4 regions of the Streptomyces sp. NPDC012935 genome follow, and region 4 is predicted to be linked to each of the others. Evidence: riboswitches for the same ligand, from Rfam matches in the RefSeq annotation. Region 4 holds a riboswitch; each other region holds the start of a gene.

Region 1 (3,665 bases), on a different contig from region 4:
CGCGGGCGCGGCAACAGCGAGGGCATGCCGACGGACGAGTACGCGGCGACGGAGCTCGCCGACGGGGTCGAGGCGGTCAACTGGCTGACGGCCCAGCCCTGGTGCAACGGCCGGGTCGGCATGTTCGGCATCTCCTGGCGCGGCTTCAACTCCTCCAGATCGCGGCCCTCGCACCCGAACCGCTCAAGGCGACCGTCACGGCCTGCTCCGCGGACGATCGCTATGACAACGACGTGCACTACATAGGAGGTTCCGTCCTCGCCGTCGACATGCACGCCTGGGCTTCGACGATGCTCGCGTTCGCCGCCCGCCCGCCGGACCCGCAGTATGCCGGGGACGGCTGGCGGGAGATGTGGCTCAAGCGGCTGGAGGCCGTCGAACCGTTCCTGCACACGTGGCTCGGCCACCGGACGCGCGACGACTACTGGCGCCACGGCAGCGTCTGCGAGGACTACGGCGCGATCGACGCCGCCGTCCTGGCGGTGGGCGGCCGGCACGACCCGTACCGCGACACCGTCCTGCGTCTCGTCGAGCACCTGCCGGCGGACCGGGCGCGCGGCCTGATGGGCCCCTGGTCGCACCAGTACCCCGACTGCGGCTGCCGCCGGGCCCCGCGATCGGCTTGGCTGAAGGACGAGGACAGCGGCGTCATGTCCGGGCCCCTGCTGCGCTCGTACGCCAGTGACTCGCACCGCCCGGCCACGGTGTTGGAACTTCCGGTACGCGCGCGTACGTTGGACGAATCGGCGGACGGGGCAGCGGTCACCTTCGAGGAACCGGAGCAGGCGAAACCGCTCGGCGTGAACTCCCTCATCACGCCGGACGAGCCCCGCCCCGAGCGCCTTGTCATGCGGGACGTGGCCAAGGGCGAGTGGCGCCTGGAGGTCGACCCCCGGTACGGCGGCACGCGCGTCTGCCCGGACGGCCTGGAGTTCACCGAGGACGCGCTGGAGACGTACACGATCAACGAGTGGGGCCCCTGTCGGCCCGCACCCGCTCGGACCGGTCGATCCGCCTGCACCGCCCGGAGCCGGGGTGGGACGCAAGCGTGCGGACGCTCGGAGATCAGCTACGACCGGCATGACTTCATCGCCTCCAACGAGGTGATCTGCCTGGAGGGCGAAGAGGTACTTTTCCACCGGACATGGGAGAAACGGACTCCACGGACAGCCGGTTAAAGGTGAGTTGGATTCATTGCCCGATTTGCCGCTCTTGTGGACGCCAGTGAATTGGGTCACTTACACCCATTCATGGAACCAACTCGGCGCACCCGCGTCTCCCCTTGCTTCCAAAGCAAGTTGAGGCTTGGCAACCGCAAAGGATCAAGCACCCCATTCGCACCAGACCATGGTCAAACAGCACGACAGTGACCACGGCACTTGTTCCGGGCATGTGCTCTCGCATACGTTCCCGCTCAGTCGGGCGGACGCCTAATCCTGCCGCCGCCCGAGTCACCCACCCACGCAACTCACTCACGCACGGCAGGAGCGGGGGACCCAGGTAAGTCGCCGGACCGGACGCCTTGATGGCGCACCGAACCGGCTCGGGGTGAAGTCGCGCCGCCGCACGGCGGCGCGGCCGGGCATCTCCCGCCCGAACCCGACAGCTCACCTCGCAGGCGCCGGAGAGGAACAGCGCCATGCCCCGAGGTAAGCACCGCCGCCCCCGCACCAACCCGCTCACCCGGCACGTCATCGCAGCCGGCACCGGTACCGCCGCCCTCGCCATCCCGCTCCTGAGCGCGACCACCGCGAGCGCCGCACAGCCGGCCCAGTCCCCCACCGTCGCGCAGGCCGCTCCCCAGGCCGCCGTGAAGGCCAAGACCGTCGCGTACACCACGAAGAAGGGCGACACGCTCTACGGCATCGCCGACCGGTACGACGCGCAGGGCGGCTGGAAGCAGCTCTACAAGGACAACCGCAAGGCGATCGGCGACGACCCCCGCCTGATCCACCCCGGCCTCGACCTGGAGGTCCGGGCGACGAAGAAGGCGAGCTCGCCGGGCAAGTCGGCCGACAAGGCGTCCGCGCCCGCCAAGAAGTCCAACGTCGCCAAGGCCACCCAGTCGTCCGTGAAGACGTACCCGAACAACCTCGACGGCTGGATTCGCAACGCGCTGGACATCATGGCGCAAAACGGAATTCCGGGTTCGTACGAGGGCATTCAGCGCAACATCATGCGCGAGTCGTCCGGCAACCCCCAGGCCATCAACAACTGGGACTCCAACGCCGCCGCGGGCACCCCCTCCAAGGGCCTCCTGCAGGTCATCGACCCGACCTTCGCGTCGTACCACGTGCCGGGCACGGTGTACGACCCCTTCGACCCGGTCGCGAACATCACGGCCGCGTGCAACTACGCGGCCGCGCGTTACGGCTCGATCGACAACGTGAACGGCCCCTACTAGGCCCGGGCACGGGGGCCTGGCCGCCGACGACGTGCCCTACTGGGCGAAGTCGGCCAGGCTCCCCGCGAACAGCCTCTCGAGGACGACGGCGATGCCGTCGTCCTCGTTCGAGAGGGTGATCTCGTCGGCGACCGCCTTGAGTTCGGGATGCGCGTTGGCCATCGCCACCCCGCGGGCGGCCCAGTCGAACATGGGGATGTCGTTGGGCATGTCCCCGAAGGCGATCGTCTCGCGCGCGCCGAGGCCGAGATGCTCGGCGGCGAGCGCGAGACCGGTCGCCTTCGTGATGCCGCATGGCTGGAGTTCGACGGTCCCGGGCCCCGACATGGTGACCGTCGCGAGGGAGCCGACCACCGACCTCGCCGTCGTCGCCAACTCGTCGTCGGACAGGGTGGGATGGCGCAGCAGCACCTTGCTGATCGGCTCGCACCACAGGTCGTCGCGGTGCCGGACGCGTACGGCGGGCAGGGTGGGGTGCGGCATCAGATACCCGGGCTCGATGAGCGTGAGCCCGTCCACGCCGTCCTGGTCGACAGCCGCGTACACCTGCCCCACCTCGGCCTCGATCTTGCCGAGCGCGGTCTCCGCCAACTCCCGGTCCAGGGTGATGGACCACAGCAGACAGTCCGCTCCGGCGTCGTACAACTGCGCGCCCTGTCCGCACACCGCGAGCCCCCGGCTGCCCAGGACATCGAGGAGCGGGCGCACTCTGGGCGCCGGCCGCCCCGTCACGACGAGGTGCTGCGCACCGGCCGCCGCCGCCTGCGCGAGCGCTTCGAGGGAACGGTCGGAGAGCGTGTCGTCGCCTCGGAGCAGCGTCCCGTCCAGGTCAGTGGCGATGAGTGAATATGCGATGGGTCGGGCCATGATCAGAGAATACGGACAGGAAGCCCCATCGACTCGACTCGAACCGGACGGCTGCTGTGTTCACATGCGTTGACACCTGTTCCGGTTCCAGTTCTGATTCCGGGCTGGCAACTTCCTTTTGCTTGTGGCGATTTCACCCCCACGGGGCGACGACAGGGCTCCTGGACGGCACCGACGCCCGTCTTGACGATGTGGCCCACCACGGCCACCTGCTGATTCACCGGCCCCCGCGACGCGAGATCCGTACTGCCCAAGACCCTCGCCTCACCCGTAACGTGTGGCCCGACCACATGGCACGGAGCGTATGAGAGTGAGGCAGCACCCCATGCCCCCCTTCGATCTCCCCGAGGGCGACCCCTTCGGCACGCACAACCTTCCGTACGGCGTCTTCTCC
Region 2 (3,665 bases), on a different contig from region 4:
CGGGGCCGTGCCGGGGGGTCCGTCCTCGGTCGGGCGGTTGCTGTCTCTCAAGAGGTGCTGTCTCTTGACGCCCGCCGCTGCGGGCGGGCACCCCCCGGCACGTCCCCTTGCCGCCGTACGCGACTGCGGGTGCGTTTCGCACCACTACGCGCGCGTGGCGGAGAAAGGGCGCCACGCGCGCGTGTGTGCTCGTCAGGCCGGGCGGACCACGCTGTGGATCGACGACTCTCCGTCGTAGTAGATCGACTCCTCGCGGACGTACGTGCCGGGCTTCGGGGCGTGGATCATCATGCCGTTGCCGATGTAGAGGCCTACGTGCGTGATGTCGTCGTAGAAGAAGACCAGGTCGCCGGGCTTGGCGCTGGAGACGGCGACCGTGGTGCCTGCGTTGACCTGGTCGTAGGTGACGCGGGGGATGTCGACGCCTGCGGCCTTCCAGGCGGCCTGGGTGAGGCCGGAGCAGTCGTAGGAGTCAGGGCCGGTGGCGCCCCAGACGTACGGCTTGCCCACCTGGGAGCGGGCGAAGGCCAGCGCCTTCTCGGCCTTGGTGGCGTACGAGGGGTCCGACGCGGACGAGTCGGAGGAGGACGAGTCGGAGGAGGACGAGTCGGACGAGGAGTCCTCGCTCTCCTGTTGCTGGGCCGCCTCCTGACGTCGGCGCTCGGCCGCCTCTTGCTGGCGGGCCAGTTCCGCTGCCTTGCGGGCGGCCTCCTCCTGCTTGCGCTTCTCGATCGCGGCGAGGCGGGCCTTCTCCTCCGCCGTCAGTTGCGAGAGCAGTTCGCGTGCGTCGGCGAGCTTCTTCTGGACGGTCGACTTGGCCGTCTGGAGGTCGTTCTGCGACTCGGTGAGCGTTTCGAGGCTCTGAGTGGCCTCCTGACGCTTCTTCATCGTCGCGGACTGCTGGGTGAAGTAGTCGTCGACCGACTCCTTCTGACGGCCCGTCATGCGGTCCATCAGCTGGGACTGGTCGAAGTAGTCCTGTGGGGTGTCCGCCAGGAGGAAGGTCGCCGTGTCGGGGGCCGAGGCTCCCGTGCGGTACTGGGCGGCTGCGTTGCGGCCGAGTTCCTCACGTGCGTCGTTGAGCTTCTGGGTGCGCCGGGCGACGTCGTCGAGGAGAGTGTCGACGTGCTTGCGCTGCTTCGCGGTCTTCTCTTTGGCCGCGTTGTACTTCTCGGTCGCGGACTCCGCCTGGCGGTAGAGGTCGTCGACCTTCTTCTCGACCTCTTCGAGGCTCGGCTTGTCGTCCGTCGAGGGGCTCGCGTTGGCCGTCTGGGACAGCAGGGCGACGGACGTGAGGGCCGCCGTGGCGAAGGCGGGGGTCCGTATGCCTGCTACGCGCGTACCAGAGGGACGCGACTTGCGGTGCGACGCCAAGGGAGGCGACTCCTTCCATGCTCCGCCTACCGAGTTAGCTGTCGGGTTCGGGCGGGTGTTTCGGAAGGGTTGCCCTACGGCCGTTCCCCGGGCGGGAGTCGGGCCGATTCACCCCAAGTTCGGTGGGTCCCCGGCTCCGGGTGCACGGCGGCGCTCCGGACTCGGCGGAGGCCGTGCGGCCCGGCGACGTTCGCCGGTGGGGGTCGTACGGCCTGTCCGGCACGGTAGCCAACTCGTGTGGCCCCTGTGAAGGTTGATGTTCGATATGCCCGATACATTTTCGTGACCTTGGCGATGTGTGCCGTGGATCGGGGTGGATGTGGGGCTGTTGGTGGCAGGTTGCGGGATTCAGGGGGATGGGGTGTGTATCGGCGGAATTGGTTCGGTTTGGTTCGAGGGGTTGCGGATCGTAATGGGATGGTTCTGGAGGGTGAGGGGGGTGCTCGGGTGTGCGGGGTTTGAAGATCGGTGAGTGCTGAAACAGGTGATGTTCTCAGGGCGGCGGCGGGCTGTCAGTGGGGCGCCCTAGACTCGGAGAGCGATGAGCAGCCTCTTTGACGACAGCTTCCTGGCGGACCTCCAGGCCCCGCGGGCCCATGCGGACGAACCCCCGCCGCCGCCCGAGGACGAACACGCTCCGGAGCCGGTTCCGGACGATCTGTTCGGCGGGAAGTTCGACGTGCCGCCGGACCGGGACGAGTACTACCGCGACGGCGCCCCCCGCCCGGCCCTGGACGCGGCCGCGCTGCTGGAGGGGCTGAACGAGAACCAGCGTGCCGCCGTCGTCCACTCCGGCAGCCCGCTGCTCATCGTGGCCGGTGCCGGGTCCGGCAAGACGCGGGTGCTCACCCATCGCATCGCGCACCTGCTGGCCGAGCGGAATGTGCATCCGGGGCAGATTCTCGCGATCACCTTCACCAACAAGGCCGCGGGCGAGATGAAGGAGCGCGTCGAGCAGCTCGTCGGCCCGCGCGCGAACGCGATGTGGGTGATGACCTTCCACAGCGCGTGCGTGCGCATCCTGCGGAGGGAGAGCAAGAAGCTCGGGTTCACCTCGTCCTTCTCGATCTACGACGCCGCCGACAGCAAGCGTCTGATGGCGCTGGTGTGTCGTGATCTGGACCTCGATCCCAAGCGGTTCCCGCCCAAGTCCTTCAGCGCCAAGATCAGCAACCTCAAGAACGAGCTGATCGACGAGGAGGACTTCGCCGCCCAGGCGACGGACGGCTTCGAGAAGACCCTCGCTCAGGCGTATGCGCTGTACCAGTCGCGGTTGCGGGAGGCCAACGCCCTCGACTTCGACGACCTGATCATGACGACGGTCAACCTGCTGCGCGCCTTCCCGGACGTCGCCGAGCACTACCGCCGCCGCTTCCGTCATGTGCTGGTGGACGAGTACCAGGACACCAACCACGCGCAGTACGCGTTGGTGCGCGAGCTCGTCGGTACCGGTGAGCACCCCGTCGACGTGCCGCCGAGCGAGGCCGACATCCCGCCCGCCGAGCTGTGTGTGGTGGGTGACGCAGACCAGTCGATCTACGCCTTCCGGGGCGCCACCATCCGCAACATCCTCCAGTTCGAGGAGGACTACCCGGACGCGACGACGATCCTGCTGGAGCAGAACTACCGCTCCAGCCAGACGATCCTGACCGCCGCCAACGCGGTCATCGAGCGCAATGAGTCGCGGCGCCCCAAGAACCTGTGGACCAACGCGGGCGCGGGCGCGCGCATCACCGGCTATGTCGCGGACACCGAGCACGACGAGGCGCAGTTCGTCGCCGACGAAATAGACCGACTGACGGACGCGGGCGATGCGAAGGCCGGTGACGTCGCCGTCTTCTACCGGACGAACGCACAGTCCCGTGTCTTCGAAGAGGTCTTCATCCGTGTCGGCCTGCCCTACAAGGTCGTCGGCGGGGTCCGGTTCTACGAGCGCAAGGAGGTCCGGGACGTCCTGGCCTACCTGCGCGTGCTGGCCAACCCCGAGGACTCCGTGCCGCTGCGGCGGATCCTGAACGTCCCCAAGCGGGGCATCGGCGACCGCGCCGAGGCGATGATCGACGCGCTCGCACAGCGGGAGAAGATCAGCTTCCCGCAGGCACTGCGGCGGGTCGACGAGGCGTACGGCATGGCCGCGCGGTCGACGAACGCCGTCAGGCGGTTCAACACGCTGATGGAGGAGCTCCGTACGATCGTCGAGTCCGGCGTGGGACCGGCGACCGTTCTGGAGGCGGTTCTCGAACGGACCGGGTACCTGGCCGAGTTGCAGGCCTCCACCGACCCCCAGGACG
Region 3 (3,665 bases), on a different contig from region 4:
GACGCCCTCGGTGAAGCTGTCCCCCACCGCAACGTACGACCCGATCACTGATCTGCTGTCACTCTTCGAATCGTCTGCCACGTCGGCCCATGATTCACCTTCGAATGTGACCTACGCGACCGTAGGACGGGGTTGACGAGCGGTGATATAAGCCACTCCTAAAGGGTTCACCAAACGTGGAATAACCCTCTGATCGGGGGTGTTGTGGGCGCAACCGTCACACAGCCGTGTGCGCGCACACCGAAGGCCGGACCCGGGGATCGGGGTCCGGCCTTCGGCAGCGTGTCAGGCAGTGGGTTCGTGTCAGGCGTCAGCCGATGGAGACGCCCTTGGAGCGGAGGTACGCGACCGGGTCCAGGTCCGAGCCGTAGTCCGGGGTGGTACGGATCTCGAAGTGGAGGTGCGGGCCGGTGACGTTGCCGGTCGCGCCGGAGAGCCCGATCTGCTGGCCCGCCGTCACGGACTGGCCGCTGGAGACGGACAGCGAGGACAGGTGGGCGTACTGGGCGTAGTGGCCGTCGGCGAGCTGGATGACGACCTGGTTGCCGTACGCGCCGCCCCAGCCCGCCGAGACGACGGTGCCCGCACCGACCGCCTTCAGGGGGGTGCCGGTGGGGGCGGAGAAGTCGACACCGGTGTGGTAGCCGCTGGACCACATGCTGCCCGCCACCTTGTAGGCGGTGCCGAGGGTGGCGCCGTCGAGGGGGGCGGAGAAGCCGCTGGAAGCACTGGTGTTCCCGGCGCTCTGGGCGGTCGTGGTGGTCTTCGACGCGGCGGACTTGCTCGCGGAGGACTTCGAGGCGGAGGACTTCGAGGCGGTGGTGTCCGAGGACGACTTCGAAGGCGCGGAGGAGGACGAGGGCGCGGACGACGACTTGGGGGCGCTCGTCTCGGCCTTCTGGCCGCCGATGGTGAGCTTCAGACCCGGGTGGATCAGCGCCGGGTCCGCGCCGACGGCCTCGCGGTTGTCGGCGTAGAGCTTCTTCCAGCCGCCGCTGACGTTCTGGTCGTCGGCGATCTTCGCAAGGTAGTCGCCGACCTTGACCGAATAGGTCCGCGCGTCCGCCTTCTTGTCGGAGGCCTTCTTCTCGGCCTTCTTCTCGGCGGCCGGAGCAGACTGAACGGCCTTTTCCGAAACGGACTGAGAGGGAGCGGCGTGGGCGCCGGTGGCCCCGATGAGCGGGAGAGCGAGAGCGGCGCCACCGGTTCCGGCGACGGCGATGGAGCGGGTGAAGCGCAGGGACTTCGGGCGGCGATGCTTACCCTTCGCGGGCATGGCGAATTCCTCTCCGGCGCCTGCGAGGTGAGCTGTCGGGTGCGGGCTGGAGATGCCCGGTCGCGTCGGGACGCGACTTGACCCCAAGCCGTTCCGGAGACCGGAACAGGCGGTTGTACCTGTGGGTCCCCCGCTCCTGCCGGGTACGGGTGAGTTAGCGCGGGATCCGGTCGGCGGCAGGATTAGGCGTCCGTCCGGATTGGTGTGGAACGTAAGCGAGGAAGACGCACGGGAACAAGTGAGGGGTTCCGTCCGAATGCGTTCCTGTTGATCCCTCGTGGGAATTACCGGTCACACTCCGTGAATTATCAGGGCATCGCCGGACTCAAAACCCCTCGAAAAGCACGTGAATTACGTGAACATGACGAGCGACGCACCGTCACGAATATGACGCTCCTCACGTGACACTTCTCCAGCTCCCTTTGCTCCAGAGCGAGTTGGAATGAAGACGCCAATTCGGACAGAACACCTGGATACGACGCAGGCGGACAACCGTCGCATCAAGGTTCCCTCGCAGGCCGGGGCGTTGTCCGCGATGCACCAATACGGACCATCGGAGACTTTCGCCCGTTTCAAGGCATTCATACGCCGCTGTCGGGTCGAGAGCGCGCAGCCGCAGCGCCAGGGCGGGTTCGCCGTAGCGCTGCGCCTGGAGCCAGGTGGAGGTCGCCCCACTGCACGACGGAACTGATCTCCTTGCAGAGCGTCACCCACTCGATTGCGGAGTTCCGTCCGCTTTCGTCATGTTTGATGCCGAACCCACTCGGTCTGGGCTCTATACAACTCACTGTCCGCATTGACCATTTCCGGTTCGACCCAGATGCCGAACTGCATGCCGAGTGCGTGCACGTACTCGGCGAGGGGCTTGAGCCCGGACGGGAAGCGGCCTGGGTTGGGCGTCCAGACGCCGATGGCCACGGCCCGCCGCGCGAGCAGGCTCTGCTGCTCCTCGGAGGGGTCGAACCCCGTCGCCCCCCCCAGGGGTTGAACAGCGATTGAACAGCACCGGCCGGTCCTGGTCCGCGTCCGGGATCACGTATGCGCGCTGGTACGCATGCCAGGCGCGGCTGGCCCCGCCGAAGCCGGCGTCGCTCCACAGGCCGGCGAAGACGGGCGCGGTGAAGGACTCCCCGCCGCGAGACGCAGGAGGCCCGAATCGTCGTATCCGGCACTGCCGGTGATCTGCACGCGCGCGTCGGGAAGTTGTGCCACGGCGATACGCCAGGACCCCGACCAGCCGAGAGCGCAGCCGTAGACCTCGCCGCGCTCCTCGGTGGCGTCCGTGTCGAGCGCGATCCAGGGCAGGTGCCGAGGCCCGGCGTGTCCAAGGCGGCTGCCGATGACTTCTCGCCGCAGGTGAGTGGGCCGGCGCAAGCCGGGACTCGGCGCCCCATCGGCCGTGCGGCTGCGACAACCGCCACCCCTCCCGGTCGCGCAGCGTCCAGGCGGCCGAGTCGGCGCGCAGCAGCTCCACGACCGGTCCGTGGTCGCCCAGCGCTCCACGACGTCTGTGCGCATCCGGTAGTGCAGGGTGCGGTTCAGCCCGCCGTCACGGAAGCGCAACCGCAGCTCGTCACCCTCGGCCTCGTACCGTCGAAACCCCGCTCGGTGCCACGCCGCCCGTCGGTGCGCACGGAGAGGGCGGGCCGCACGAAGCGGAGGCCGCCCTCGACCGGGCACTCCTCGCGGCCGTCGAGCGGGGACTCGAAGGGCCAGTACTCCGGCAGTGGGCGTACGGCGAGGGCCTCGGCGTCGGCGAGGTCGAGGCGCGGCCCCGGTGGAGGTGCAGGAGCTCCTCGGCGTCCGTCAGATGGACGGCGTAGCTGCTGGTCGGCCCGGAGAGGACCCACGTACGGCCGTTGTCGGAGATCTCCAGCATCAAGCCCTCGCCGATCCGAATCAGACCCGAAACAGATCCGAACAGGTGTCACCAAGTACCAACATCATCAAGAGGCGCGCGGCCCGGAGGCAACGCCTGTGGACAACTCATTGGCCCAGGAAGCCATGTCGTATCGTCGAGAGCGCACCCCGTCGGCCGCATCGCCGAGCCGCGTCGACGGGGCCGACTGGGAGGAGCCCCCGTGACGCAGCAGATCCCGTCGACCGAGCCCGAGCTGGCCGGAGTTCGCAACTTTCGTGATGTGGGCGGACTGCCGACCGTGGACGGACGGCGGGTGCGGCACGGGGTTCTGTTCCGCAGCGGCCACCTCGCGCACGCGACCGAGGACGACGCGGCCTTCCTCAACACCCTGGGACTGCACACGATCTTCGACTTCCGCAACGCAGCCGACCAGAAGCTCGAAGGCGCCGATGTGGAGCTGCGGGGCGTGCGCAATGTGAACCTGCCGCTGTCCGACCCCGCGGACGGCGCCGAGTTCTGGAAGATGGT
Region 4 (3,665 bases):
CTGCTGTTTGCCGGTTTTGAGACGACCGTGAATCTGATCGGCAACGGCGTCTACGCGCTGCTCACCCACCCCGAGCAGCGCGCCCGCCTGCAGACGTCCCTCGCCGCCGAGGAGACCGGCCTCCTCGAAACCGGCGTGGAGGAACTCCTGCGCTACGACGGCCCCGTGGAGCTCGCCACCTGGCGCTTCGCCACCGAGCCGCTCACCGTCGGCGGGCAGGGCATCGCCGCCGGCGACCCCGTTCTCGTCGTGCTGGCAGCCGCCGACCGGGACCCGGAGCGGTTCGCCGAGCCCGATGTGCTCGACCTCGGCCGCCGCGACAACCAGCACCTCGGCTACGGCCACGGCATCCACTACTGCCTCGGGGCCCCGCTCGCCCGACTGGAGGGTCAGACGGCCCTCGCCACCCTCCTCACCCGTCTCCCGGATCTCCGACTCGCCGTGGACCCAGGGGAGTTGAGGTGGCGCGGAGGTCTCATCATGCGGGGCCTGCGCACACTTCCGGTGGATTTCACACCAGTTGGGTGAGTTCGTCCACCTCGTCAAACGTGACACGCGCTCAACTCTGTGATCTTCACGTGATCTACGCGGCATTAACTTGTGACAAGTGATCGAATGCCTATACGTTCACGGATCAACGACGGCGCCAGGTTTCGCGCGCCGCGGTCACTGCTGCCTCGTGAAAGGTCCCCGCATGCTCTCCGGGAACGGTCGTCACCGTCGCCCCCGCCAGGCTCCGGCTCTCCTCGTCGCGGCCGGAGTGACCGGGTCCGCCATTGCCATCCCGCTGCTCGGCGCCACGGGCGCCAGCGCTGCCGACGGCACCGTGTGGGACAAGGTGGCCGAGTGCGAGAGCGGCGGCTCGTGGAGCACGGACGAGGGCAACGGGCACTACGGCGGACTGCAGCTGACCCAGGACGACTGGGAGCAGTACGGCGGCCTCGACTACGCCCCGCGTCCCGACCTGGCGAGCCGCTCCCAGCAGATCGCCGTGGCGCAGGCCATCCTCGCCGACCAGGGGACCAAGCCCTGGGGCACCTGCGCGGTGCTCAACGGGCTCACCCCGAAGAACGGCTTGGTCGACCTCGACACCGGAGTGGAGGACGACTCACCCTCCGAGGTGTCCGGATCCTCTGGATTGCTTGATTCGTCCGGCTCGTCGAGTTCGTCCAATTCGTCTAACTCGTCGGGTTCCTCGAACTCGTCGGACCCGACCGACGGCCCGTCGGGTTCATCGGGCTCGTCGAGTGAATCTCCCAGCGGTTCGTCCGAATCGCCCCGGGATTCATCCTCTTCTCCCTCTTCCTCCCCCTCTTCGTCATCCAAGGCGGACAGCTCGGCGAAGCCTGACGCGTCACCCGACGCCAAGGACTCCAAGTCGCCCGACAGCTCCCCCGTGGAGACCCCGGACGGGGATAATCAGGACAACTGGGTGCAAGAGGTGGGCGCCTGGAGCCTCGTCGACACCGGCGCGCTCTCCGGGGAGGCGGCAGGCTCCGGGCGGCACCGCGGGCCGAGTGCCGACGAGAGTGAGACAGCCGACCCGGCGCCCGAGTCCTCCGGTCGCCACGCCTCGTACAAGGTCCGCGCCGGCGACACTCTGGCCTCCATCGCCGACTCCCTTGACCTCGACGGCGGGTGGCGGGCGCTGTACGACGCGAACAAGGGCGCCATCGGTGGCGACGCGAACGACATCGTCCCCGGTCAGACCCTGGACGTCCCCGTCGAATAAGGGCCGAACAGGGCGAAAAACAGTGGGAGTTCGCGCCACCTTTCGCACCCTAATGTCCGTTTTGGATGCGGTGAGAGATAGATCTCAGAAGCCCTGATCGTCTTTGTAATTCCGGGAATCGGGTGTCTACGGTCGTGATCGCTCGTCACCACGAGCCCCGGCTGCCGCAACGCCGAATCCTGCCAGTGGCCGCCCGGGAACAGTCGTCGCGTCAAGCGCCGTAGGCAGGAGCGGGGGACCCAAGGTAAGCGCCGGGTCCGGCAGTTGAGGCCCTTCGGGGCCGCACGGCCGGAGTCGGCTTGGGGTGAAGCCGCGCAACGCGAGCCGAAAGGCGGACGAGCGCGGCCGGGCAACTCATCTGGCCCGAACCCGACAGCTCACCTCGCAGGCGTCGGTGAGGGGATCCAACCATGCTGTTTTCCAGCAAGGGCAAGCACCGTCGTCCGTCCAAGGCCGCCCGCGCCATAGCCGCCGTCGGCGTCACCGGCGCCGCCGCCGTCGCCGCCCCGCTGATGGCGGCCGGCAGCGCCTCCGCCGCCACCGCCTCCGAGTGGGACGCCGTCGCCCAGTGCGAGGCCGGCGGCAACTGGTCCATCAACACCGGCAACGGCTACTACGGCGGTCTGCAGTTCTCCGCCTCCACCTGGGCCGCGTACGGCGGCACGGCGTACGCCGCCACCGCCGACAAGGCCACCAAGGCCCAGCAGATCGAGATCGCCGAGAAGGTTCTCGCGGGCCAGGGCAAGGGTGCCTGGCCGAACTGCGGCACCGGCCTGTCGAGCGCCGCGTACAACGGCTCCGGCGCCTCCTCGAGCGGTTCCTCGCAGAGCACCGAGAGCACCCCGCGCTCCACCGAGCAGCAGTCGGCCTCCCGCTCCGCCGAGCGTCCGGCCGCCAAGAAGTCGACCAAGACCGTCACCACCCCGACCGGCAAGAAGGTCAAGAAGGGCGACGGCGAGTACAAGGTCGCCAAGGGTGACACCCTCAGCTCGATCGCCGAGGCGGAGAAGGTCAAGGGCGGCTGGGAGAAGCTGTTCCAGCTGAACAAGGACATCGTCGAGGACGCCGACCTGATCTACCCGGGTCAGCAGCTGCACCTGAAGTAGTACGCGGCCAATAGCTGAACCACAGTGCCCTCACATCCGTGGAACTCATCATGAAGACCTCGTGAGGGTCACCCCCGTCCCCCACGGGCTCCCCGCTCCGGTGCGTGTTCCCCCGTACGCACCGGGGCGGGGCTTTTTCTTTCCCTGTAAGTCACCCACCCTTTGTTCCGGTAGGGAACAATGGGTACGGTTCGGTCCTGTCCACGGGACGGTCGGTCGGCTGCCGATGTCCCCGGGGCGGTTAGGCTCTAGTCGCAAGGCTCACAGCCCCGCACCACCAGCGACACAGTGCTTCACATCCCAAGAAGGAGATACTCGTGCCGTCCATCGACGTCGTCGTAGCCCGGGAAATCCTGGACTCCCGAGGCAATCCCACGGTCGAGGTCGAGGTCGGCCTCGACGACGGCAGCACCGGTCGTGCCGCCGTTCCGTCCGGCGCTTCCACGGGCGCCTTCGAGGCCATCGAGCTCCGCGACGGCGACTCGAACCGCTACCTCGGCAAGGGCGTCGAGAAGGCCGTCCTCGCCGTCATCGAGCAGATCGGCCCGGAGCTGGTCGGCTACGACGCCACCGAGCAGCGCCTGATCGACCAGGCGATGTTCGACCTGGACGCCACCGACAACAAGGGCTCCCTCGGCGCCAACGCCATCCTCGGCGTCTCGCTCGCCGTCGCCCACGCCGCCTCCGAGGCCAGCGACCTCCCGCTGTTCCGCTACCTGGGCGGCCCCAACGCGCACCTGCTGCCGGTGCCGATGATGAACATCCTGAACGGCGGCTCGCACGCCGACTCCAACGTGGACATCCAGGAGTTCATGATCGCTCCGATC

What was found. A riboswitch is a leader RNA that binds a small molecule or an ion and turns the genes downstream of it on or off. The one in region 4 is predicted to bind cyclic di-AMP.
Region 1: linked by a shared signal. The riboswitch ahead of ACFY5C_RS29305 (transglycosylase SLT domain-containing protein) and the one ahead of ACFY5C_RS18065 (transglycosylase family protein) in region 4 are both predicted to bind cyclic di-AMP.
Region 2: linked by a shared signal. The riboswitch ahead of ACFY5C_RS35615 (NlpC/P60 family protein) and the one ahead of ACFY5C_RS18065 (transglycosylase family protein) in region 4 are both predicted to bind cyclic di-AMP.
Region 3: linked by a shared signal. The riboswitch ahead of ACFY5C_RS02500 (LysM peptidoglycan-binding domain-containing M23 family metallopeptidase) and the one ahead of ACFY5C_RS18065 (transglycosylase family protein) in region 4 are both predicted to bind cyclic di-AMP.

Annotation. Positions count from the first base shown of each region.
Region 1 covers NZ_JBIBBC010000014.1:101,053-104,717, forward strand. Annotated here, with positions in the region: partial or broken gene ACFY5C_RS29300 (CocE/NonD family hydrolase) at 1-1,178, shown strand, start outside; cyclic di-AMP (ydaO/yuaA leader) riboswitch at 1,460-1,634, shown strand; gene ACFY5C_RS29305 (transglycosylase SLT domain-containing protein) at 1,640-2,404, shown strand; gene ACFY5C_RS29310 (HAD family hydrolase) at 2,441-3,271, opposite strand; gene fahA (fumarylacetoacetase) at 3,597-3,665, shown strand, end outside.
Region 2 covers NZ_JBIBBC010000021.1:89,471-93,135, forward strand. Annotated here, with positions in the region: gene ACFY5C_RS35615 (NlpC/P60 family protein) at 193-1,374, opposite strand; cyclic di-AMP (ydaO/yuaA leader) riboswitch at 1,383-1,551, opposite strand; gene pcrA (DNA helicase PcrA) at 1,916-3,665, shown strand, end outside.
Region 3 covers NZ_JBIBBC010000001.1:568,751-572,415, forward strand. Annotated here, with positions in the region: gene ACFY5C_RS02495 (SGNH/GDSL hydrolase family protein) at 1-48, opposite strand, end outside; gene ACFY5C_RS02500 (LysM peptidoglycan-binding domain-containing M23 family metallopeptidase) at 311-1,276, opposite strand; cyclic di-AMP (ydaO/yuaA leader) riboswitch at 1,281-1,438, opposite strand; partial or broken gene ACFY5C_RS02505 (glycoside hydrolase family 36 N-terminal domain-containing protein) at 1,749-3,155, opposite strand; gene ACFY5C_RS02510 (tyrosine-protein phosphatase) at 3,358-3,665, shown strand, end outside.
Region 4 covers NZ_JBIBBC010000006.1:361,246-364,910, forward strand. Annotated here, with positions in the region: gene ACFY5C_RS18055 (cytochrome P450) at 1-528, shown strand, start outside; gene ACFY5C_RS18060 (transglycosylase family protein) at 695-1,732, shown strand; cyclic di-AMP (ydaO/yuaA leader) riboswitch at 1,939-2,138, shown strand; gene ACFY5C_RS18065 (transglycosylase family protein) at 2,143-2,838, shown strand; gene eno (phosphopyruvate hydratase) at 3,156-3,665, shown strand, end outside.